Regions from separate parts of the Streptomyces sp. NPDC018964 genome, predicted to be linked through region 3. Evidence: riboswitches for the same ligand, from Rfam matches in the RefSeq annotation. Region 3 holds a riboswitch; each other region holds the start of a gene.
The links. A riboswitch is a leader RNA that binds a small molecule or an ion and turns the genes downstream of it on or off. The one in region 3 is predicted to bind thiamine pyrophosphate.

Region 1 (7,122 bases), on a different contig from region 3:
CCGTAGTTGAGGTCCCCGGGCCGCCCCAGCAGCCGCGCCACGGCGACGGGCAGCGTCGGGTTCTCCGGCCGCGCGATGAACACCGTCGCCCCGAACTCGCCCAGCGACACCGCGAACGCGAACCCGGCCGCGATCAGCAGCGCCCGCCGCACCAGCGGCAGGTCCACCTCCCGCCACGCCCGCCACGGCGACGCCCCGAGCACCGCCGCCGCCTCCCGCAGTCGTACGTCCACGGCCCGCAGCACCGGCAGCATGGTCCGTACGACGAAGGGGACGCCGACCAGCGCCTGCGCGAGCGGGACCAGGATCCAGGAGGCGCGCAGGTCCAGCGGCGGCTCGTCGAGGGCGATCAGGAAACCGAAGCCGACGGTCACCGCGGACACCCCGAGCGGCAGCATCAGCAGCGCGTCAAAGCCGCGCACCAGCCGTCCCGCGTCCCGCCGGGTCAGCGCCGCGGCGGCGAGGCCGCCGATCACCACGGCGACGGCGGTGGCGGCGACGGCGTACCGGAGCGAGTTGCCGACCGCCTCGATCGGCGCGACGAGGAACACTCCCCCGTCGTCCTCGGTGAGCGCCCGGTAGTAGGCGAGCCCCGCGTCGCCGAAGGACCGTTCCACCAGCACCGCGAGCGGCAGCAGGAGCAGGACGGCGACGGTGGCGACGACCGAGCCCAGCAGCGCCCACTGTCCGGCGCCGCGCGGCCGGCGCGCGGTCACCGAGGCGTCCACCAGCCGCAGCGCGGTCTCCCGGCGCCGTACGGTCCAGGCGTGCAGGGCGAGGATCGCGCCCACGGCGACGAACTGGACCATCGTCAGGACGGCGGCCGTGGACAGGTCGAAGATCTCCGAGGTCTGCCGGTAGATCTCCACTTCGAGGGTGGAGAAGGTGGGCCCGCCGAGGATCTGCACCACGCCGAAGGAGGTGAAGGTGAACAGGAAGACCATCAGCGCGGCCGCCGCGACGGCGGGCGCGAGCGCGGGCAGGGTGACGGTCCGCCAGGCCGTGAACCGGGAGGCGCCGAGCATCCGCGCGGCCTCCTCCTGCCGCGGGTCGAGCTGCGACCAGAGCCCGCCCACGGTGCGTACGACGACGGCGTAGTTGAAGAAGACGTGCGCGAGCAGGATCGCCCACACGGTGGTGTCCAGCCGCACCCCCCACAGCTCGTCGAGGAGTCCGCCGCGTCCGACGAGTGCCATGAACGCCGTACCGACGACGACCGTCGGCAGCACGAACGGCACGGTGATCACGGCCCGCAGCACCTGCTTGCCGGGGAAGTCGAAGCGGGCGAGGACGTACGCGCCGGGCAGGGCGATCAGCAGGGTGAGGGCGGTGGAGACGAGGGCCTGCCAGGTGGTGAACCACAGCACCTGCCGGACGCCGGACTGCGCCAGTACGTCCCCGATCCGCCCGAGCCGCCAGGTCCCGCCGGTCCTCAGTCCGCGCGCGACGATCGCGGTGACGGGATAGGCGAAGAAGACGGCGAAGAACGCGACGGGCACGGCCAGCAGGCCGAGCCGCGCCGCGCTCCCGCGCCGTCGCGCCGCGGTCCGCGTCACTTCAGTACGAGCGAGGTCCACGACTTGACCCACTGGTCACGGTTCTCGGCGATCTTCGCCGGGTCCATGGTCTCCGGATCCTCGGCCTGCGGCCCGAACTCCGTGAACTCCTCGGGCACCTCGGCACCCTCCAGCACCGGGTACACGAACATGTTGAGCGGCATGTCCTCCTGGAACCGCTTGCCGACCAGGAAGTCGAGCAGCGCCTTTCCGCCCTCGGGGTTCCTCGCGTTGCTCAGCAGCCCCGCGTACTCGACCTGGCGGAAGCAGGTGTCCTCGGCGACACCGGTGGGCGCCGTCTTCGGCTTCGGGTCGGCGTAGACGACCTCGGCGGGCGGCGAGGAGGCGTAGGACACCACCAGCGGCCGGTCGGCCTTGGCCTCCTTCCCGCCGGCCGAGCCGGAGAACTCCTCGTTGTAGGCCTGCTCCCAGCCGTCGACCACCTTGACGCCGTTGGCCTTGAGCTTCTTCCAGTAGTCCGGCCAGCCCTCGTCCCCGTACTCGGCGGCCGTTCCGAGCAGGAAGCCGAGGCCGGGCGAGGAGGTGGCGGCGTTCTCGACGACGAGGAGGTCCTTGTAGGCGGGCTTGGCCAGGTCGTCGAGGGTCTTGGGCGGGGTCAGGTCGTGCTCGGCGAACCACGCCTTGTCGTAGTTGACGCAGACGTCGCCGGTGTCGACGGGGGTGACCCGGTGCTTGTCCTGGTCCACGCGGTACGCGTCGAGGATCAGGTCGGAGCCCTTCGCCTCGTACGGCTGGAACAGCCCGTTGTCGAGGGCGCGGGAGAGCAGGGTGTTGTCGACGCCGAAGAGGACGTCGCCCTGGGGGTTGTCCTTGGTCAGGATCGCCTTGTTCACGGCCTGCCCGGCGTCGCCGTCCTCGAGGACCTTGAGCTCGTAGCCGGACTGCTTCTCGAAGGCGGCGACGACGTCCTTCGACACGGCCCACGAGTTGTGGCTGACGAGGGTCACGGTCCTGTCCCCGCCACCGCTCGCGTCGTCACCGCCGGACGACCCGCACGCGGACAGCGTGACCAGACCCAGCCCGACGGCCAGGACCGTGACCTTCTTGGTGATGCCCACTTGATTCCTCCTGGAGTGACCAGGAAGAGACGCGGCCCTGCCCGGGTCCCCTCGCGGAGGGGGCCCGGGCAGGGCGCAACAGCTCGAGTGATGACCGATCTCCCTACCCAGAATGACCTGGGCCAGGTTCGGAGGGTCTGCGGCCGGTGCCGCACTCTCAGCGCTGTGGCGCTCCCCTGTCGGAATATGCAGATGTTCTTACTCGGGTCACATTACCGTTCGCTCGCGGCGAGCTGACCACACGCCCCGTCGATCTCCTGCCCACGGGTGTCCCGGATCGTCACCGGTACACCGTGCGCGGCGATCGCCTCCACGAACGCCTTCTCGTCCTCGGGGCGGGAGGCGGTCCACTTGGAGCCGGGGGTGGGGTTGAGCGGGATGAGGTTGACGTGCACGGGGCGGCCCTTGAGCATCCGGCCGAGCCGGTCACCGCGCCAGGCCTGGTCGTTGATGTCCCGGATGAGGGCGTACTCGATGGACAGCCGCCGGCCCGACGTGGCCGCGTACTCGAACCCGGCGTCGAGGACCTCGCGCACCTTCCACCGCGTGTTCACGGGGACGAGGGTGTCGCGCAGTTCGTCGTCGGGGGCGTGCAGCGAGATGGCGAGACGGCACTTGAAGCCCTCGCCGGTGAACCGGTGGATCGCCGGGACGAGACCGACGGTGGACACGGTGATCCCGCGCTGCGACAGCCCGAGGCCGTCCGGCTCGGGGTCGGTGAGGCGGCGGATGGCGCCGACGACCCGGTTGTAGTTGGCGAGCGGCTCGCCCATGCCCATGAACACGATGTTGCTCAGCCGCGCCGGGCCGCCGGGCACCTCGCCGTCCCTGAGCGCCCGCATCCCGTCCACGATCTGGTGCACGATCTCGGCGGTGGACAGGTTCCGGTCGAGGCCGGCCTGCCCGGTCGCGCAGAACGGGCAGTTCATGCCGCAGCCCGCCTGGGAGCTGATGCACATGGTCACCCGGTCCGGGTAGCGCATCAGCACGGACTCGACGAGCGTCCCGTCGAACAGCTTCCACAGCGTCTTGCGGGTGGTGCCCTGGTCGGTCGACAGGTGCCGTACGACCGTCATCAGCTCCGGAAGCAGCGCCTCCCGCAGCTTGCCGCGCGAGGCGGCGGGGATGTCGGTCCACTGCTCCGGGTCGTGCGCGTACCGCGCGAAGTAGTGCTGCGAGAGCTGCTTGGCTCGGAACGCCTTCTCACCGGCCGCGACGACCGCCTCCTTGCGCTCGGCGGGCGTGAGGTCGGCGAGGTGCCGCGGCGGCTTCTTCGCTCCGCGGGGGGCGACGAAGGTGAGCTCACCGGGAACGGGACGGGCCACGGTCGGGCAACTCCTCAGGACGATGGGGGCCTGGCGACTCCGCACAGGCGGGGACGGCGGCACCTCTGTGCCTGGGCCGGGAGACGACCCGCGCGGGGCGGGGACGTACGAAAGGGCCCGCAGTACACCGCGAGCCCTTCCAGAGTACCTGTTCGCCGTCAACCCGATCCGACGAAGATCACCAACAGCAGCCACACCACCGGTGCCGTCGGCAGCAGGGAGTCGAGGCGGTCCATGATGCCGCCATGACCCGGGAGCAGGGTGCCCATGTCCTTGATGCCCAGATCGCGCTTGATCATGGACTCGCCCAGGTCGCCCAAGGTGGCGCTGACCGCGACCGCGAGGCCCAGGAGCAGGCCCTGCCACCAGACGCCGTCGTCGATCAGGTACTGCATGCACAGCGCGCCGGCGACCATCGCGAAGGTCACCGCGCCCAGCAGGCCCTCGCGGGTCTTGCCGGGGCTGATGCGCGGGGCGAGCTTCGTCCTCCCGAAGCGCCAGCCGACCGCGTACGCCCCGGTGTCGCTGACGACCGTCAGCAGCAGGAAGGTCAGGACGCGCCACGGGCCGTCGTCGGCGGTGAGCATCATCGCGACGAAGGTCGCCAGGAACGGTACGTAGAACGCCGCGAAGACGCCCGCCGTGACGTCCTTGAGGTAGCCCTCGGGCGGCGCCGCCATGCGCCAGACCAGCACCGCCAGCGCGGTGAGCGCCACGGCGACCCATGCGCCCTCGGCCCCCCGGACGTAGCCGGCGACGACCATGGCCGCACCGCCCAGCGCGAGCGGTATCAGGGGCGCCTTGATGCCCTTGCGCTCCCGCAGCCGTGACGTCAGCTCCCACAGGCCCACCACCACGGCGACCGCGACCACGCCGACGAAGACCGCTTTGACGACGAACAGCGACGCGACGATCACCACGCCGAGTCCGACGCCGACGCCTATCGCGGCACCGAGGTCCCGCCCCGCGCTCTTCTTCTGCGGTGCGGCTGCCGGCTGCGGGGCGTCGGGCATGGGCTCCGGATTCTGCGGCACCTCCCCGGGAAGGGGGCGGGCCCGCGTCGGCTCGTCTCGGAACAGGGGGCCGCTCAGCCGAGCGGCCCCCCGGTCCGCATCCTGGTCTCCGCCGTGTTCGGGTACGTCGGGCACGATGGGCATGGGGCGCGTGTGCTGCGCGTTGTGCGCATCGTACGCGGGACCCGCCGGAGCGGCCCCCCAGCCTTGCCCGTGGTCGGACGGCCCCCAGTACCCGGTCTGCGGCGTCCCCCAGGAAGAGTCGTTCATCAGACCTCGAGCAGCTCCGCTTCCTTGTGCTTCAGGAGCTCGTCCACCTGGGCGACGTACTTCGCGGTGGTGTCGTCGAGCTCCTTCTCCGCACGGCGGCCCTCGTCCTCGCCGACCTCGCCGTCCTTGACCATCTTGTCGATGGCGTCCTTGGCCTTGCGGCGCACGGAGCGGATGGAGACCTTGGCGTCCTCACCCTTGCCCTTGGCGACCTTGATGTAGTCGCGGCGGCGCTCCTCGGTGAGCTCGGGGAACACCACCCGGATGATGTTGCCGTCGTTGCTCGGGTTGACGCCCAGGTCGGAGTCGCGGATCGCCTGCTCGATGTTGCGCAGCGCGCTCTTGTCGAACGGCGTCACCACGGCCATGCGCGGCTCGGGCACGGAGAACGAGGCCAGCTGGTTGATCGGCGTCGGCGCGCCGTAGTAGTCGGCCACGATCTTGTTGAACATCGCCGGGTGCGCACGGCCGGTGCGGATCGCGGCGAAGTCCTCCTTGGCGACCACGACGGCCTTCTCCATCTTCTCCTCGGCCTCGAGGAGGGTCTCTTCGATCACCACTTGCTCCTGCGTGTCTTGAGTAGGCCCGGCTGCGGTTCCTGGTCAGGGGTTGCGGCCGGCTGCGTCGCGTCTTCTTCCTGCACGGTTCCCGACCGGCAGGCCATTGTCCATCCCCCGGTCAGCCGCGGCCGGCCGGGTCACCCACCAGCGTGCCGATCTTCTCACCCTTGACGGCGCGGGCGATATTGCCCTCCTTCAGGAGCTCGAAGACGACGATCGGGAGGCTGTTGTCACGGCAGAGCGTGACGGCCGTGGCGTCGGCGACCTTCAGGTCCCGGGTGATGACCTCGCCGTAGCCGAGCGCGTCGAACTTCACCGCGTCGGGGTTGGTCTTCGGATCGGAGTCGTAGACGCCGTCCACACCGTTCTTGCCCATGAGCAGCGCCTCGGCGTCGATCTCCAGGGCGCGCTGGGCGGCGGTGGTGTCGGTGGAGAAGTACGGCATGCCCATTCCGGCGCCGAAGATGACCACGCGGCCCTTCTCCAGGTGCCGCACGGCGCGCAGCGGGATGTAGGGCTCGGCAACCTGACCCATGGTGATGGCGGTCTGCACGCGGCAGTCGACGCCCTCCTTCTCCAGGAAGTCCTGGAGGGCGAGGCAGTTCATCACGGTGCCGAGCATGCCCATGTAGTCGGAGCGTGCGCGGTCCATGCCGCGCACCTGGAGCTCTGCGCCGCGGAAGAAGTTCCCGCCGCCGATGACGATCGCGATCTGCGCGCCGTCCCGGACGACGGCCGCGATCTCACGCGCGATGGCGTGCACCACGTCGGGATCGACGCCCAGGCCTCCGCCACCGGAGAAGGCCTCTCCGGACAGCTTCAGCAGAAACCGGCCGCGTACTTTGCCGTCGTCGCTCTTCTCAGCCTTGGTGGTCATCGTCGGATCCCGCCTCTTTCACGTGTTGCACATACGAAGAAGGCCATTGCCGGTGGGGCGTGGTTCGCATCCCATGCGGCAATGGCCTCCTCGTCAGATCTGCTGTCGTCCGGCACGCGCCGTCGCGTGGACGCGTGTCCGAACGACTGCTGTCGACCCTATCGGGGTCGCGCGCCCGTCGCGGTGCGGACTCAGATGCCGACCTTGATGCGCGTGAAGCGCTTCAGGGTGACACCGGCCTCGTCCAGGACCTTCTGGACGGACTTCTTGTTGTCCAGCGCGTAGGGCTGGCCGAGCAGCGTGGCGTCCTTGAAGAAGCCGTTGAGGCGACCCTCGACGATCTTCGGCAGGGCGGCCTCGGGCTTGCCCTCGGCGCGGGTGGTCTCCTCGGCGACGCGGCGCTCGGACTCGACGACCTCGGCCGGCACGTCCTCCTTGGAGA
Region 2 (7,122 bases), on a different contig from region 3:
CGGTGCGCTGCTGCGGGACCCACAGGCCACCGGCCGGGGTCTCGCCGCCGTAGCCCTGCTGGGCGTACGGGTCCTGGCCGTAGTCCTGCTGCTGGGGGTACTGCTGGGGGTCGGCGTAGCCGGTGTCGTACGAGGTGTTCCCGTAGGCCGGGTCGCCGGTGTACGGGTCGGAGTAGGCCGCGTACTGCTGCTGGCCCGTGGTGTCGTAGCCCTGCTGCTGGCCGTAACCGGAGTAGTCGTAGGCGTAGTTGGGGTCGGCGCCCTGGGCGGCCGCCGCGTACTGGTCCTGGGACGGGGCCGCGTACCCGGTGTCGCCGTAGACGCCGTAGGAGCCGGTGTCGTCGGGCATGGGCTGCGGCTCGTAGACGGCGGTGGCCCCGTCGGCCGCCGGCTGGCCGGGGCGGGCGGCGGGGGTGAACACGTCGTCGCGGTCGTAGTCGTCGTCCGCGTGGCCGGGCCGGTCGTGGTGGCCGTCGCCCTCGTCTCCGTGACCGGCGCCGGGCGTCTCCAGGTCGGAGACCTCCAGGGTCGGCTCCTGGCGTCCGCGGTCGCCGCGGCGGCCCTTGACGGCGGCCAGCACCGGCGCGTTGACCGCCCAGCCGGCCGCGAAACCGCGGCGGAACGACAGCGTCACGTAGGTCTGGCCGACCGCGAAGGCCGCGGCGCCCAGCCCGATGACGACCACGGACGGGATCAGTACACCGAGCACGACACCGAGGAAGCCGCCGAAGGCGAGCAGCCGCCAGCGCAGGCGCGCCTTGTACTGCAGCAGTACCTCACCGAGCAACCACAGCGCGACGATGCCGAACGCGATGTAGAGGACCGTCCAGCCCATGTACGCCCCTCTCCCAGTGGTCGCTACTCAGTGTGTCGTATATGAGTGCGACCGGTCTAGGCCCGCGGTGGGTGGTGCAGGCCCAGGTTCTCGTAGATTTCCAGGGTCGCCGTGGAGTTGTTGAGCGTGATGAAGTGCAGTCCGGGCACTCCCTCGGCCAGCAGCCGGGCACAGAACTCCGTGGCGAACTCGATACCGATGGAGCGTACCGCCGCCGGATCGTCCTTCGCTGCGAGGATCCGCTCTTTGAGGGCCTCCGGGAACGCGGCGTTACTGAGCTTTGGCAATCTCTCCAGCATCTTCACGCTGGTCACCGGCATGACTTCGGGGATCACCGGGGTCGTGCAGCCCGCCGCGTGGACTCGGTCACGCAGCCGCAGATAGGACTCGGGCCGGAAGAACATCTGGGTGATCGCGTAGTCGGCCCCGGCCCGGCACTTGTCGACGAAGCGGGCGACGTCGGTGTCCCAGTCGGCCGACCGCGGGTGCATCTCCGGGAAGGCGGCGACACCGACGCAGAAGTCGCCCGACTCCTTGATGAGCCGGACGAGTTCGGCCGCGTAGGTCAGCCCCTGCGGGTGCGGCACCCAGTCGCCCATCGGGTCGCCGGGCGGGTCGCCGCGCACGGCGAGCATGTTGCGGATCCCGGCGTCGGCGTACTGGCCGATGATGTTGCGCAGTTCGGCGACGGAGTGGTCGACCGCGGTGAGGTGGGCGACCGGGGTGAGGGTGGTGTCGGCGACGATCTGCTGGGTCTCCTTGACCGTGCCCGCGCGCGTGGAGCCACCCGCGCCGTAGGTCACGGAGACGAAGTCCGGGGCGACCGCCTCGACCCTGCGCAGCGCGCTCCACAGGTTCCGCTCACCCTTGGGGGTCTTCGGTGCCGAGAACTCGAACGAGAACGTCGTCTTGCCGGCGGCGAGCATGTCGCGCACGGTGCGTGCGCGGTCAGTCCTGGTGGATGCTGTTCCGAGGGCCATACCGGCAGGTTAGCCAGGGGGCGGCGGTCCCCCAACCGGATGCGGGACATTTGTCTGGAATGCCGACTTGTTGTCCACCCCTTGGACAGTCCTGAGACGTGCGGGGGTCATCCGGCGTTCACGGGCGCCGCCTGCCGCAGCCGCTTCGCGAACTCGGCCGCCGCCGCGCCCGGGTCGTCCGCCTCGGTGACGGCCCGTACGACGACGACCCGGCGGGCGCCGGCGTCCAGCACCTCGTCGAGGTTGCCGAGGTCGATGCCGCCGATGGCGAACCAGGGGCGCTCGGTGCCCAGGGCGGCGGTGTACCGGACCAGGCCGAGGCCGGGGGCGTGGCGGCCGGGCTTGGTGGGGGTGGGCCAGCAGGGGCCGGTGCAGAAGTAGTCCACGCCGGGCTGGACGGCCGCCGCGGCGGCCTCGGACTCGGCGTGGGTGGAGCGGCCGATCAGGACGCCGTCGCCGAGGATGGCGCGGGCGGCGGGGACGGGCAGGTCGCCCTGGCCGAGGTGGAGGACGTCGGCGCCGGCGGCGTGGGCGACGTCCGCGCGGTCGTTGACCGCGAGCAGCTTGCCGTGCCGGGCGCAGGCGTCGGCGAGGACCGCCAGGTGCTCCAGCTCCTCGCCGGCCTCCATGCCCTTGTCCCGTAGCTGCACGATGTCGACCCCGCCGGCCAGGACCGCGTCCAGGAACTCCGGGAGGTCGCCCTGCCGCCTGCGGGCGTCGGTGCACAGGTAGAGCAGGGCGTCGGCGAGCCGGGCGCGAGCGGTGGCGGTCACAGGAGGGTCCCCCAGGGTGTCGGCGGCGTACGGACCCGGCGGGCCCGGTATGGCGTGGGCGGGCACTCCGGCCGTCACGGGCCGGCGGAGCGCGCACCGCAACGGACCCTATGCCGCCGCGCCGACGACCGCGAGACGCCCCTCACGGGCCACCGCACCGCCTCGGACACCGCGGGCCGCCCGCCTCCGGTGCGCGGGAACCCCGGTGCGTGGGAACACCTCCGGCCGGAATCCCGGTGGTCGCGGCCCGGCGAACGCCTCCTTGCGGACGCGAGCCCGTCCCCACGTCACGCGGCCGGCCCGCCGCCCGCCCCGGGCTCCGTACCGGCGCGGGTTCCCGCGGCCGGGGCTCGACGCCCCGGCCGGCGGTGTCCGGATCGTGGACGGTCAGGGCCGGGTCAGACCGCGAGCGCCTGGGCCCGGCGCTTCACCTCCGTGCCGCGGTTCTCGCTGAGCGCCTGGGCGGGGGTGCCCGGCAGGGAGGGGTCGGGGGTGAAGAGCCACTCCAGCATCTCTTCGTCCGTGAAGCCGTCGTCCCGCAGGAGCGTCAGGGTCCCGGTCAGGCCCTTGACGACCTTGTCCCCGTCGATGAAGGCGGCGGGCACGTGCAGCGCGCGGTTCTCACCCCGGCGCACGGCGATGAGCTGGCCCTCCTTGACCAGCTGCCGGACGCGCGTCACCTCGACGCCGAGCATCTCGGCGATGTCGGGGAGGGTGAGCCAGGCGGGGACGAGAGCATCGATCTTTGCGTCAATCTCGGTCACGGGACAAGCCTGCCATCTGCCACCGACAGTCGGAAGTCAGCCCCGCCCACCTGGGCGGACGCGCCGGTCCGGGAGTGTCACGCCGTCGCCGACTTCAGGGGCCGCGCCGGGTCCGCCAGCGCCTCCGCGTCCATCGCCGTGCCCGCCTCGATCAGCCTGCGCCCCTGCGTCAGGTCCCGGGGCCGTCCCACCGTCAGCAGCGCGACCAGGCGGGACCCCCGCAGCCAGCAGACGCTCCACGCCGCCTCGGCGGGGTCCCCGCGCCACACCGTCCGGTCGGTGTCCGCGTGGTGCCCCGCGTACTGCACGAAGCGCCCGAACTGCTCGGACCAGAAGTACGGCACCGGGTCGTAGACCACCGGCTCCCGGCCGGTGGCCGCGCCGAGGATGTTCACGGCGACCGTGCGCGGCCCCTGGAGGGCGTTGTCCCAGTGGTGGACCAGGAGGCGCTCGCCGTAGCGCCCGGACGGGAAGGACGCGCAGTCGCCGACCGCGTACACGTCCGGCAGGGAGGTCGCCAGATGACGGTCGGCGACGACCTCCCCGTGCGTCCCGAGCTCGATCCCGGAACCCGCCAGCCAGGAGGTGGCGGGCCGGGCCCCGATGCCGACGACCACGGCGCCCGCGGGCAGCCGCGTACCGTCGTCCAGGACCACGGTGCCGGGCTCGACGCGCTCCACGCGCGCGTGCGTGCGCAGCGTGACGCCGGCCTCCGCGTACCAGGCGGCCATCGGAGCGGCCACCTCGGCGGGCAGCACCCCGGTGAGCGTCCGTTCCTCGGCCTCCACGACGGTGACCGCGCAGCCCGCCTCGCGGGCCGCCGTGGCGAACTCCGCGCCGATCCAGCCGGCGCCGACCACCACGACGTCGTGCTGCCGCGCGAGCACCGGCCGCAGCCGCGCGGCGTCGTCCAGGGTGCGCAGCAGGTGCACGCCGGGCACGCCCTCCGCGCCCGGCAGCCGGACCGGTTCCGCGCCGGTGGCGACCACCAGGACGTCGTACGGGACGGGCCCGGCCTCCGTGTCCAGTTCGTGGTCGCCGGGCCGCAGGCCGAGCACCTCGCAGCCGAGCCGCAGTTCGACGCCGGCGTCCTCGAAGTCGACGTCGAAGGCGGAGTCCTCGGCCTTGCCGAGCAGTACCGCCTTGGACAACGGCGGCCTGTCGTACGGCTGGTGGGGTTCCGCGCCGATCAGGGTCACGGCGCCGGTGAAGCCCTGCTCCCGCAGGGCGAGGGCGGTCTGCACGCCGGCCATGCCCGCGCCCGCCACCACCACCCGCCGCGGCTCGGACCGTCCCGGTCCCTGGGTCTGCTCGCTCACCCGATCACCTCAGACACCTGACGCCGCATCATCGCCGAGCTGCTCCACCACGCTCGTCCCGCTGCCCGGCTGCGACTCCCACTCCCAGCTCTCCTCCAGCCGTACCCGCCCGTCGGGCAGCTCCACGACCGTCGACACGCAGTGCCCCGAGGAGGTGGTGCCGTCCCGCTTCAGCTGCACGTACCGGAAGTCCAGCCGGTCTCCCGCGCGGGTGCCCACCAGGTGCCCGCGCACGACGTCGCCGCCCGCGTACTCGGCCCAGATCTCGCCGCCCCGCTCGTGGTAGACGAACCGGGTGCGGGTGCCGACCTGGCCGGGGGCCTGGTCGGCCACGGGGGCGAGGACGAGTCCGTCGAGCGATGGTGCCACGCGGAGGCTCCTTTACAAGCGTTAGGGTGACCAACGTACAAGCACTCGCGGGAGCCCGGACGCACCGGGCTGAGAGGGAGGCTTGCGGCCTCCGACCGTACGAACCTGATCCGGGTCATGCCGGCGAAGGGAGGGGCTGGACGCCCATGTCGCCCACGCGCACCTCAGACGTCCTCGTCGTCGGGGGCGGAATCATCGGTCTGGTCACGGCCTGGCGGGCCGCGCAGCGCGGCCTCGCCACGGCCGTGGTGGACCCCGAGCCGGGCGGCGGAGCCGCCGGGGTGGCCGCCGGGATGCTGGCCGCCGTCACGGAACTGCACTACGGCGAGGAGACCCTGCTCGGTCTGAACCTCGCCTCCGCGCGGCGCTATCCCGGCTTCGCGGCCGAGCTGACCGAGCTGACCGGCCACGACCTCGGCTACCGCGCGTGCGGCACGCTCGCCGTGGCACTGGACGCCGACGACCGCGCCCACCTGCGGGAACTGCACGCCCTGCAGCAGCGGTCGGGGCTGGACTCGCAGTGGCTGTCCGGGCGGGACTGCCGGCGCCTGGAGCCGATGCTCGCGCCGGGGGTGCGCGGCGGCCTGCGGGTGGACGGCGACCACCAGATCGACCCCCGGCGGCTGGCGGCCGCGCTGGTCACTGCCTGCGAACGCGCGGGGGTGACCGTCCACCACGCGTGGGCCGAGCGGCTCGTCGTCGCGGGGGACCGCGCGACGGGCGTGGTCACGGCCGACGGCACCGAGCTGGGCGCCGGGCAGGTGGTGCTCGCCGCGGGCAGCCTCAGCGGGCGGCTCGCGGGCGTCCCCGAGGAGGTGCTGCCGCCGGTGCGCCCCGTGAAGGGGCAGGTCGTACGGCTGACGATGCCCACGCGGCACGGTCCCTTCCTGAACCGGACCGTGCGGGCCGTGGTGCGCGGCAGCCACGTCTACCTGGTGCCGCGCGACAACGGCGAGCTGGTGATCGGGGCGACCAGCGAGGAGATGGGCTGGGACACGACGGTGACCGCGGGCGGCGTGTACGAGCTGCTGCGCGACGCCCACGAGCTGGTCCCCGGCATCACCGAGCTGCCGCTGACCGAGACCCGGGCCGGACTGCGCCCCGGCTCCCCCGACAACGCGCCGCTGCTCGGCCCGACGGAGCTCGAGGGGCTGCTGCTCGCCACCGGCCACTATCGCAACGGCGTCCTGCTGACGCCGGTCACCGGCGACGTCATGGCGGAGGTCCTGACCACCGGCACCCTGCCGGAGGTGGCCCGCCCGTTCACCCCCCGGCGCTTCGGCGCCGCCGTCCGCACGGAGCAGCCCGCATGAACGTCTCGGTCAACGGGGAGCGCAGGGAGTTCGCGCCCGGCACGGCTCTCGACCTCGTCGTGAAGTCGCTCACCACGGCGCCCTCGGGGGTGGCCGCCGCCCTCAACGAAACCGTCGTCCCGCGCGCGCAGTGGCCCACCACGCCCCTCAACGAGGGTGACCGCGTGGAAGTCCTGACCGCCGTCCAGGGAGGCTGACCATGGCCGACGATCCGTTCCTCCTCGGCGGTACGTCCTTCACGTCCCGCCTGATCATGGGTACCGGCGGGGCGCCGAGCCTCGATGTGCTGGAGCGGGCGCTGGTGGCGTCCGGGACGGAGCTGACGACCGTCGCGATGCGGCGCGTGGACCCCTCGGTGCACGGATCCGTGCTGTCGGTGCTGGAGAGGCTGGACATCCGGGTGCTGCCGAACACGGCGGGGTGCTTCACCGCCGGGGAGGCGGTGCTCACCGCGCGCCTCGCGCGGGAGGCGCTCGGCACGGACCTGGTCAAGCTGGAGGTCATCGCCGACGAGCGGACCCTGCTGCCGGACCCGGTCGAACTGCTGGACGCGGCGGAGACGCTGGTCGACGACGGGTTCACGGTGCTGCCGTACACGAACGACGATCCGGTGCTGGCGCGGAAGCTGGAGGACGTGGGGTGTGCGGCGGTCATGCCGCTGGGGTCGCCGATCGGGTCGGGGCTGGGGATCCGCAACCCGCACAACTTCGAGTTGATCGTGGAGCGGGCGGGGGTGCCGGTGATCCTGGACGCGGGGGCGGGGACGGCG
Region 3 (7,122 bases):
TGCTGCTCACCGCGCTGCGCAACAAACCCTCGGCGCTCGGCGGGCCGTACCGCGAACTCGACGGGGAGGTGGCCCGGGCCAGGGACGCCTGGCGCGAGGCCCTGCTGGAGCAGGGGATCCTGCCGTTCCTGCGGGACGCGCTCACCGACCCGGCGACGGTCTCCGCGCTGCAGCACACGGCACCGCCCCCGCCGACAGGCCGTATCCCGCAGCTGGGGTACGGACGGCCGGGCTTCTCCAGCCCGGAGACGGGTGCGGCCCGCGGCACACGGCCGAGCTACTCCAGCCCGGACTACTCGAGCCCGGACTTCGGAGGACCGGAGCACCAGCCGGAGTAACCGGGCGGCCCGTCCGTCGGCTTGCGCTCCCCGTGACGGAAGCGCGAGCCGGAGGGCGGGGCGGAGGAACAGGACGGATGAGCGAGGCGGATGAGCGGGGCGGAGGGCCTGGGCGGAAGGACGAGGCAGAAGGACAGGTGGAAGGACGGGGCGGATCTCAGAGGATCCCCGCCCGTCCCGCAGCCGTGATCCACTGCGGGAACTCGGAGAGCAGACGGTCGTACAGCTCCGCGTCCGGCACGGTGCTGATGTCGTCGACGGCGAAGAACCCGACGTTGTCGACGCGGCGGCCCGGCAGCGTGTCGAACCGCTCCAGCACACCGTAGTTGGACCTGCCCAGCCCCACGAACTGCCAGAAGACCGGCTCCTCCACCGCCTCGCGGAGCTCGCGCTCGATCTCCTTGTTGCGGTAGACACCACCGTCGGAGAAGAACAGGACGAGGGTCGGGACGGAGACGGGACGGTCCCGCACGAACGCGCGCACCTCGGCGATGACCTTCTGCTCCTCGTTCTGGATGCCCACGTCCCGCATGTCGACCTGGCTGGGCTCCAGCCCCTTCTTCCGCCCGCGCCGGAACAGGCCCACCTCCCCCACGCGCACGTGCAGCCGCAGCCACTCCGGAAGCTCCCCCAGCCGCAGGTCCGGCAGCCGGGCCGGGTTCGAGGCGAACGTCCAGGCCTGCATCTCACCGTCGTCGTCCAACTGCGCCACGACCGCCGCCATCCGCTCGACGACATCGGCCACGACCCCCTTGGAGTACAGGAAGGACATGGACCCGGAGGCGTCGAGTACGAGGACGACGCGCGCGGTGACCTCGGCGGCCCCGTGCTTGCGCAGACTGACCGCCACCTGCTCCTTGCGCAGCGACAACCGCTTGCGCATGTCGACGGGCAACCGCTCCTCGCCCTTGGTGAGCCGCGGGGTACCGGGGTGGGGCTGGGACACCGAGGGCTGCCGGGCGGGCGTGGCCGGCACGACGGGAGGAACGGGCGGGGACGGCGGGACCGGGGCCGCGTCGTCCACGGTGATGCCGAAGTCCGTGGCCAGCCCCTCGAGCCCGGAGGCGTACCCCTGCCCCACTGCCCGGAACTTCCACGTCCCCTGTCGCCGGTACAACTCCCCGCCGATGAACGCGGTCTCCGTCCCCGCCGCCATGTCGAACCGGGCCAGCTCGGTCCCCGCCCCGGCGTCGAGCAGCCTGAGCACCAGTCCCGGCACCTGCCCGAACGTCCCGCCGTCCGCCGACGCGCACAGCACGATCCGTTCGACCGTTCCTTCCACGGCGCCCAGATCCACCTCCACGGTGTCGGTCGTCTCCCGTGTGCCGCGCTGTTTCCCGAGATGCGTCACGGCGCCGGACGTGTGACGAGACTGGTTGTAGAAGACGAAGTCCCCGTCGTCCCGCACCCGCCCGGCCTCCGTGAGGAGCAGTGCCGAGGCGTCGATGTCGGGCACACCGGCACCGGTCACCCAAGCGAGCTCAACGCGCACCACGCGGGCATCGACGGGAAGATTGGACCCCTTGCTCATCGGACTCGCTGTCATGCGGCCAGTCTGCCCATTCACCCCGGTGAAGGGGAGGGGCGACCGCGACCGCTGCCCCGCTGGAGGGGCGGCACCCCCCAAGGGCACCGCCCCCGCGCCGCCCGCGGTGGACGCTCAGTCCGCGATCGGCAGATACACGCGATTGCCCGCCTCCGCGAACTCCTTCGACTTCTGCGCCATCCCCTCCTCGATCTCCTCCCGGCTTCCGCCGTGTTCACGACGAATGTCCTGGGAGATCTTCATCGAACAGAATTTCGGGCCGCACATCGAACAGAAGTGGGCCGTCTTGGCGGGTTCCGCCGGCAGGGTCTCGTCGTGGAACTCGCGCGCCGTGTCCGGGTCGAGGGCGAGGTTGAACTGGTCCTCCCACCGGAACTCGAAGCGGGCGTCGGACAGCGCGTCGTCCCACTCCTGGGCACCCGGGTGCCCCTTGGCGAGGTCGGCGGCGTGGGCGGCGATCTTGTAGGTGATGACGCCGGTCTTGACGTCGTCACGGTTGGGCAGGCCCAGGTGCTCCTTGGGCGTGACGTAGCAGAGCATGGCCGTGCCCCACCAGGCGATCATCGCGGCGCCGATGCCGGACGTGATGTGGTCGTACGCGGGCGCGACGTCCGTCGTCAGCGGGCCGAGCGTATAGAACGGGGCTTCATCGCAGATCTCCTGCTGAAGGTCGATGTTCTCCTTGATCTTGTGCATCGGGACGTGCCCCGGGCCCTCGATCATGGTCTGTACGTTGAAACGCTTCGCGACCGTGTTGAGTTCCCCGAGCGTGCGCAACTCCGCGAACTGCGCCTCGTCGTTGGCGTCCGCGATGGACCCGGGCCGCAGGCCGTCGCCGAGCGAGTACGTGACGTCGTACGCGGCGAGGATCTCGCAGAGCTCCTCGAAGTTCTCGTACAGGAACGACTCCTTGTGGTGCGCCAGGCACCAGGCGGCCATGATCGAGCCACCGCGCGAGACGATGCCGGTCTTGCGGTTCGCGGTGAGCGGTACGTACGCCAGGCGCACGCCCGCGTGGACCGTCATGTAGTCCACGCCCTGCTCGGCCTGTTCGACGACCGTGTCCTTGTAGATCTCCCAGGTCAGCTCCTCCGCCCGGCCGTCGACCTTCTCCAGGGCCTGGTAGAGCGGCACGGTACCGATGGGAACGGGGGAGTTGCGCAGCACCCACTCGCGGGTGGTGTGGATGTTGCGGCCGGTGGAGAGGTCCATGACCGTGTCGGCGCCCCAGCGAGTCGCCCAGGTCATCTTCTCGACCTCCTCCTCGATGGAGGACGTCACCGCCGAGTTGCCGATGTTGGCGTTGACCTTCACCAGGAACCTCTTGCCGATGATCATCGGCTCGATCTCCGGGTGGTTGACGTTGGCAGGCAGCACCGCCCGGCCCGCCGCGATCTCCTCACGGACCACCTCGGGGGAGACGTTCTCCCTCACCGCCACGAACTCCATCTCGGGCGTGATCTCACCGCGGCGCGCGTACGCCAGCTGTGTGACCGCCCGGCCCGCGCGGCCCCGGCGCGGCAGGCGCGGCCGGCCGGGGAACACGGCGTCCAGATTGCGCAGGCCCCCGCGCGGAGAGGTGTGCTTGATCCCGTCGTCCTCGGGACGGACGGGACGGCCCGCGTACTCCTCGGTGTCACCGCGGGCGGTGATCCAGTTCTCCCGCAGCGGGGCCAGGCCCCGGCGGACGTCGGTGTCGACGAGCGGATCGGTGTACGGGCCCGATGTGTCGTACAACGTGACCGACCGCCCGTTGGTGAGGTGCACCTGCCGGACCGGCACCCGCAGGTCGGGGCGTGCGCCCTCGACGTACGCCTTGTGCCAGCCGATGGACTTCCCGGCCTCCCCGTTCACCGACGTCTCCGTCGGGTTCTGCGTGGAGGCAGGCGTGCGTGCGTCCTTGTTGGTCATGAGACCTACTCCCTACGCCGGCATTACCCGGTAACAGGTTCGGCGGTCGGCGCAGCGGTTTCCGTCTGCCGACGTTCCGTGTGAAACATCACTCGCAAACCGGTGACGTTTCATGTGAAACATCGCTGGGACGGAGGTCAGCGCCCTCTCAGCCCGGTGCTCCGAGCTCCCGCGTGTACAAAAGCGCCTCCACGCTAGCGTCATTCCTGGCGCGGTGAACAGAGGGCCCATCCCGTTCTTGCGATGATCGGGCGGTGACCCCCTCTCAACCTCCTCCGTACCGAACGCCCGAACCATCGCCCACGCCCGGCGACGGCGGTGGTCACGGACACGCGCATGGACACAGCCACGGTCACGGCCCGGCGGCGCCCGTCTCCCAGCACCTGCGCAAGGTCATCGCGGCGATCCTGATCCCGTTCGCGGCGGCGGTGCTGATCGGACTCGCCGTGCTGTGGCCGGGCGGTGCCCCGGCACACGAGCGCACTGGTGTCGGCTTCGACCGGCAGACGCAGCACGCCACGGTCACCGAAGTGGTCGAGGTGAGCTGTCAGTCCGTCAACGCCTCCGGCGGCGTCCCGACCGGCGACACCTCCACGGCCGAGGGCTCGTCCGCCCAGCAACAGGCGGACGGCACCTGCAAGAAGGCGACGATCCGGGTCGACACCGGCGACGACAAGGGCCGTACGTTCAACGAGATCGTGCAGCCGGACCAGTCCCGGCAGCTGAGCGAGGGCCAGGAGGTCGTGGTCGCCTACGAGCCCTCCGCGCCCGAGGACCTCCAGTACTCGGTCACCGACGTGAACCGGCGCTTCCCGATGGCGCTCCTCGCGGGCATCTTCGCGCTCGCCGTGGTGGCCGTGGGCCGGCTGCGCGGTGTCATGGCGCTGGTCGCACTGGCGATCAGCTTCCTGGTGCTCAACTTCTTCATCCTGCCCGCGATCCTGCAGGGGTCGAACCCGCTGGTCGTGGCGGTGGTGGGGGCGAGCGCGATCATGCTGATCGCCCTGTACCTGTGTCACGGACCGTCGGCGCGTACGTCGGTGGCGGTGCTCGGCACACTGATCTCGCTGCTGCTGATCGGCGTCCTCGGCTCGGTGTTCATCGGGTGGGCCGCGCTGACCGGCAACACCGACGACAACACCGGTCTGATCCACGGGCTGTACCCCGGGATCGACATGAGCGGTCTGCTGCTGGCCGGCGTCATCATCGGTTCGCTCGGTGTCCTCGACGACGTGACGGTCACCCAGACGTCCGCGGTCTGGGAGCTGCACGAGGCCAACCCGTCGACGGGCTGGCGCGGGCTGTACCGCGCGGGCATCCGCATCGGCCGTGATCACATCGCGTCCGTGGTGAACACGCTGGTCCTCGCCTACGCGGGCGCCGCACTGCCGCTGCTGCTGCTGTTCTCCATCGCGCAGAGCGGCGTGGGGACGGTCGCCAACAGCGAACTGGTGGCGGAGGAGATCGTGCGCACCCTGATCGGCTCGATCGGCCTGGTGGCCTCGGTGCCGGTGACCACGGCGCTGGCCGCGCTGGTGGTCTCGGCCGACCGCCCGACGGCTCGGACACGGACGCAGGGGCACGGACCGATACCGGGGACCGGGCAGGCACCGGACGCGCGGCCGGCCACCGGGCGCGGCGGTCGGGGCAGGCGCCGTAAGCGCTGATGTCCCGCGTGGCGGGCGGAGCGCGCTGAAGCGTTCCGCCACCGGCCCACCCGACTGGCGTAACGCTTCAGCCGGTGCTCTGCTCCGCCAGGATCCGGTCCAGCGCGTCGTCGAGGTGGGCGTCGAAGTCGGCGAGTGCCCCCTCCTGGCCCAGCGGCACCAGCTTGTCGGTGCGGTCGAGGAAGGCCACGAGCGGTGCGGTCGACGATCGGAACAGCGCCTGGTCGCTGCCGACCTGAAGCCGGATCAGCACCTCGCCCAGCGTGTCGGGATCCACCGGTGAGACGCGCACGTCGCCCTCCCCGCACGGCCGGCCGACGCCGTCGATCAGCAGCTCCCGGCCGAACGCCCACGTCACGGGGGCGTCCCCCGGCAAGTGGAAGGTCAGCCGTACGGCGTAGGGATCGCAGGTGTCGTAGCGGAGCTCCACCGGGATGCGGAAGGACAGCTCCTCCGACACGAGAAAGCTCATCATGACCTCTGCCTGTACGGATTCGCGCATCGCCTACCCCGTCATTCGCCACGGACTGGCCGGGCATGGACCCTGGCACCAGAGGGAATCTTGCTGAACGTACACAGGAGATCACAAGGAGTGAGTTTTCAGATACTGATAGACAGCGTGAGCGACCCGACGAAACGCCCCATCTCGGCCTGCAATCGCTGTGCCGCGGGGACGAGCCGGTCGGCCTGGTGTGCGGGCAGCGAGATGGCCATCGACGCGACCGTGCCGCCGACGGTGATGGGGATCGCCGCGCACACCGTCCCCAGCACGTACTCCTGACGTTCCATCACCAGCTCCGTCGGCCGCGTCCGCTCCAGGCGCCTCAGCAGGCTGTGGTCGTCGCGCACGGTGTACGGCGTGAGGGACCGCACGGGATGGCGGTCGAGGTGGTCGCGGCGCGCCTCCTCGTCGAGCTGGGAGAGCAGGCACTGGCCGATCGCGTGGGCGTGTCCGGTCTCCCGGAAGTCGGCCCACTCCGCCACCGCGGGATGGGCGGAGGTCTCGGAGACGCAGACGACGTCGATCTCACCCTCGCGGTACACGGCGTAGTACACGGGGGCTCCGATCGCGTCCCGCCAGCGGGCGAGGACCTCGGCCACCGTGCTGCGACGTTTCTGCTCCGCTGCGCCGCTGCTCAGCCGTTCCGCCGCCTCCCCCAGGAAGAACAGCCCCTTGTCGCGGCGCAGATAGCCCTCGTGCACCAGGGTGCGCAGCAGGTGGTACGTGGTGGGGAGCGCCAGTCCGGTCTCCCGGGCCAGTTGTTTGGCGGGAGCCCCGTACTCGTGTCCGGCGACGGTCTCCAGCAGGCGCATGGCTCGCTGGACGGAGCCGATGAGGGTCGCGGTGGACGGCGGTGCGGTGGGCGTCGGCGAGCGGGGCTGCGGAGGGACCGCGGCCAGGTGCGCGGAGCCGGTGCCAGTCGTGGCCAAGGGTCACTCCCGAAACGCGAGGGGGCAGCCCGTGCGGGGAACACGGGCGGGGTCGCCGCTCGCGGGGATCACCCCCGCGTCGGGTTCCGGACTCTAACGGGCTGTCACCGCACGCAGACGGCCCGCCGGAGAAACTTCCCCCGCGCGAGGGAACCGGTGATTCCTGTTACCGCTTCACCGGCCCCCTCGGCTCACCAGTCGCTGCGCGACGAGGAACTCGACGTGAACT

Region 1: it holds a riboswitch for thiamine pyrophosphate, as region 3 does, so the genes downstream of both, ACH5AO_RS30235 (thiamine ABC transporter substrate binding subunit) here and thiC (phosphomethylpyrimidine synthase ThiC) in region 3, are expected to answer to the same signal.
Region 2: it holds a riboswitch for thiamine pyrophosphate, as region 3 does, so the genes downstream of both, thiO (glycine oxidase ThiO) here and thiC (phosphomethylpyrimidine synthase ThiC) in region 3, are expected to answer to the same signal.

Annotation. Positions count from the first base shown of each region.
Region 1 covers NZ_JBIRYZ010000024.1:107,982-115,103, reverse strand. The annotation lists gene ACH5AO_RS30240 (ABC transporter permease) at 1-1,577, opposite strand, end outside; gene ACH5AO_RS30235 (thiamine ABC transporter substrate binding subunit) at 1,553-2,635, opposite strand; TPP riboswitch at 2,718-2,823, opposite strand; gene rlmN (23S rRNA (adenine(2503)-C(2))-methyltransferase RlmN) at 2,848-3,960, opposite strand; gene ACH5AO_RS30225 (phosphatidate cytidylyltransferase) at 4,119-5,243, opposite strand; gene frr (ribosome recycling factor) at 5,243-5,800, opposite strand; gene pyrH (UMP kinase) at 5,922-6,680, opposite strand; gene tsf (translation elongation factor Ts) at 6,872-7,122, opposite strand, start outside.
Region 2 covers NZ_JBIRYZ010000008.1:123,073-130,194, reverse strand. The annotation lists gene ACH5AO_RS15855 (hypothetical protein) at 1-835, opposite strand, end outside; gene metF (methylenetetrahydrofolate reductase [NAD(P)H]) at 892-1,815, opposite strand; gene thiE (thiamine phosphate synthase) at 1,923-2,588, opposite strand; gene ACH5AO_RS15840 (Rv2175c family DNA-binding protein) at 2,987-3,352, opposite strand; gene ACH5AO_RS15835 (NAD(P)/FAD-dependent oxidoreductase) at 3,430-4,671, opposite strand; gene ACH5AO_RS15830 (hypothetical protein) at 4,681-5,040, opposite strand; TPP riboswitch at 5,078-5,189, shown strand; gene thiO (glycine oxidase ThiO) at 5,187-6,353, shown strand; gene thiS (sulfur carrier protein ThiS) at 6,350-6,550, shown strand; gene ACH5AO_RS15815 (thiazole synthase) at 6,553-7,122, shown strand, end outside.
Region 3 covers NZ_JBIRYZ010000013.1:156,031-163,152, forward strand. The annotation lists gene ACH5AO_RS23215 (hypothetical protein) at 1-338, shown strand, start outside; gene ACH5AO_RS23220 (VWA domain-containing protein) at 496-1,884, opposite strand; gene thiC (phosphomethylpyrimidine synthase ThiC) at 1,999-3,795, opposite strand; TPP riboswitch at 3,788-3,978, opposite strand; gene ACH5AO_RS23230 (YibE/F family protein) at 4,050-5,462, shown strand; gene ACH5AO_RS23235 (SsgA family sporulation/cell division regulator) at 5,530-5,964, opposite strand; gene ACH5AO_RS23240 (IclR family transcriptional regulator) at 6,063-6,893, opposite strand; gene ACH5AO_RS23245 (DUF5326 family protein) at 7,085-7,122, opposite strand, start outside.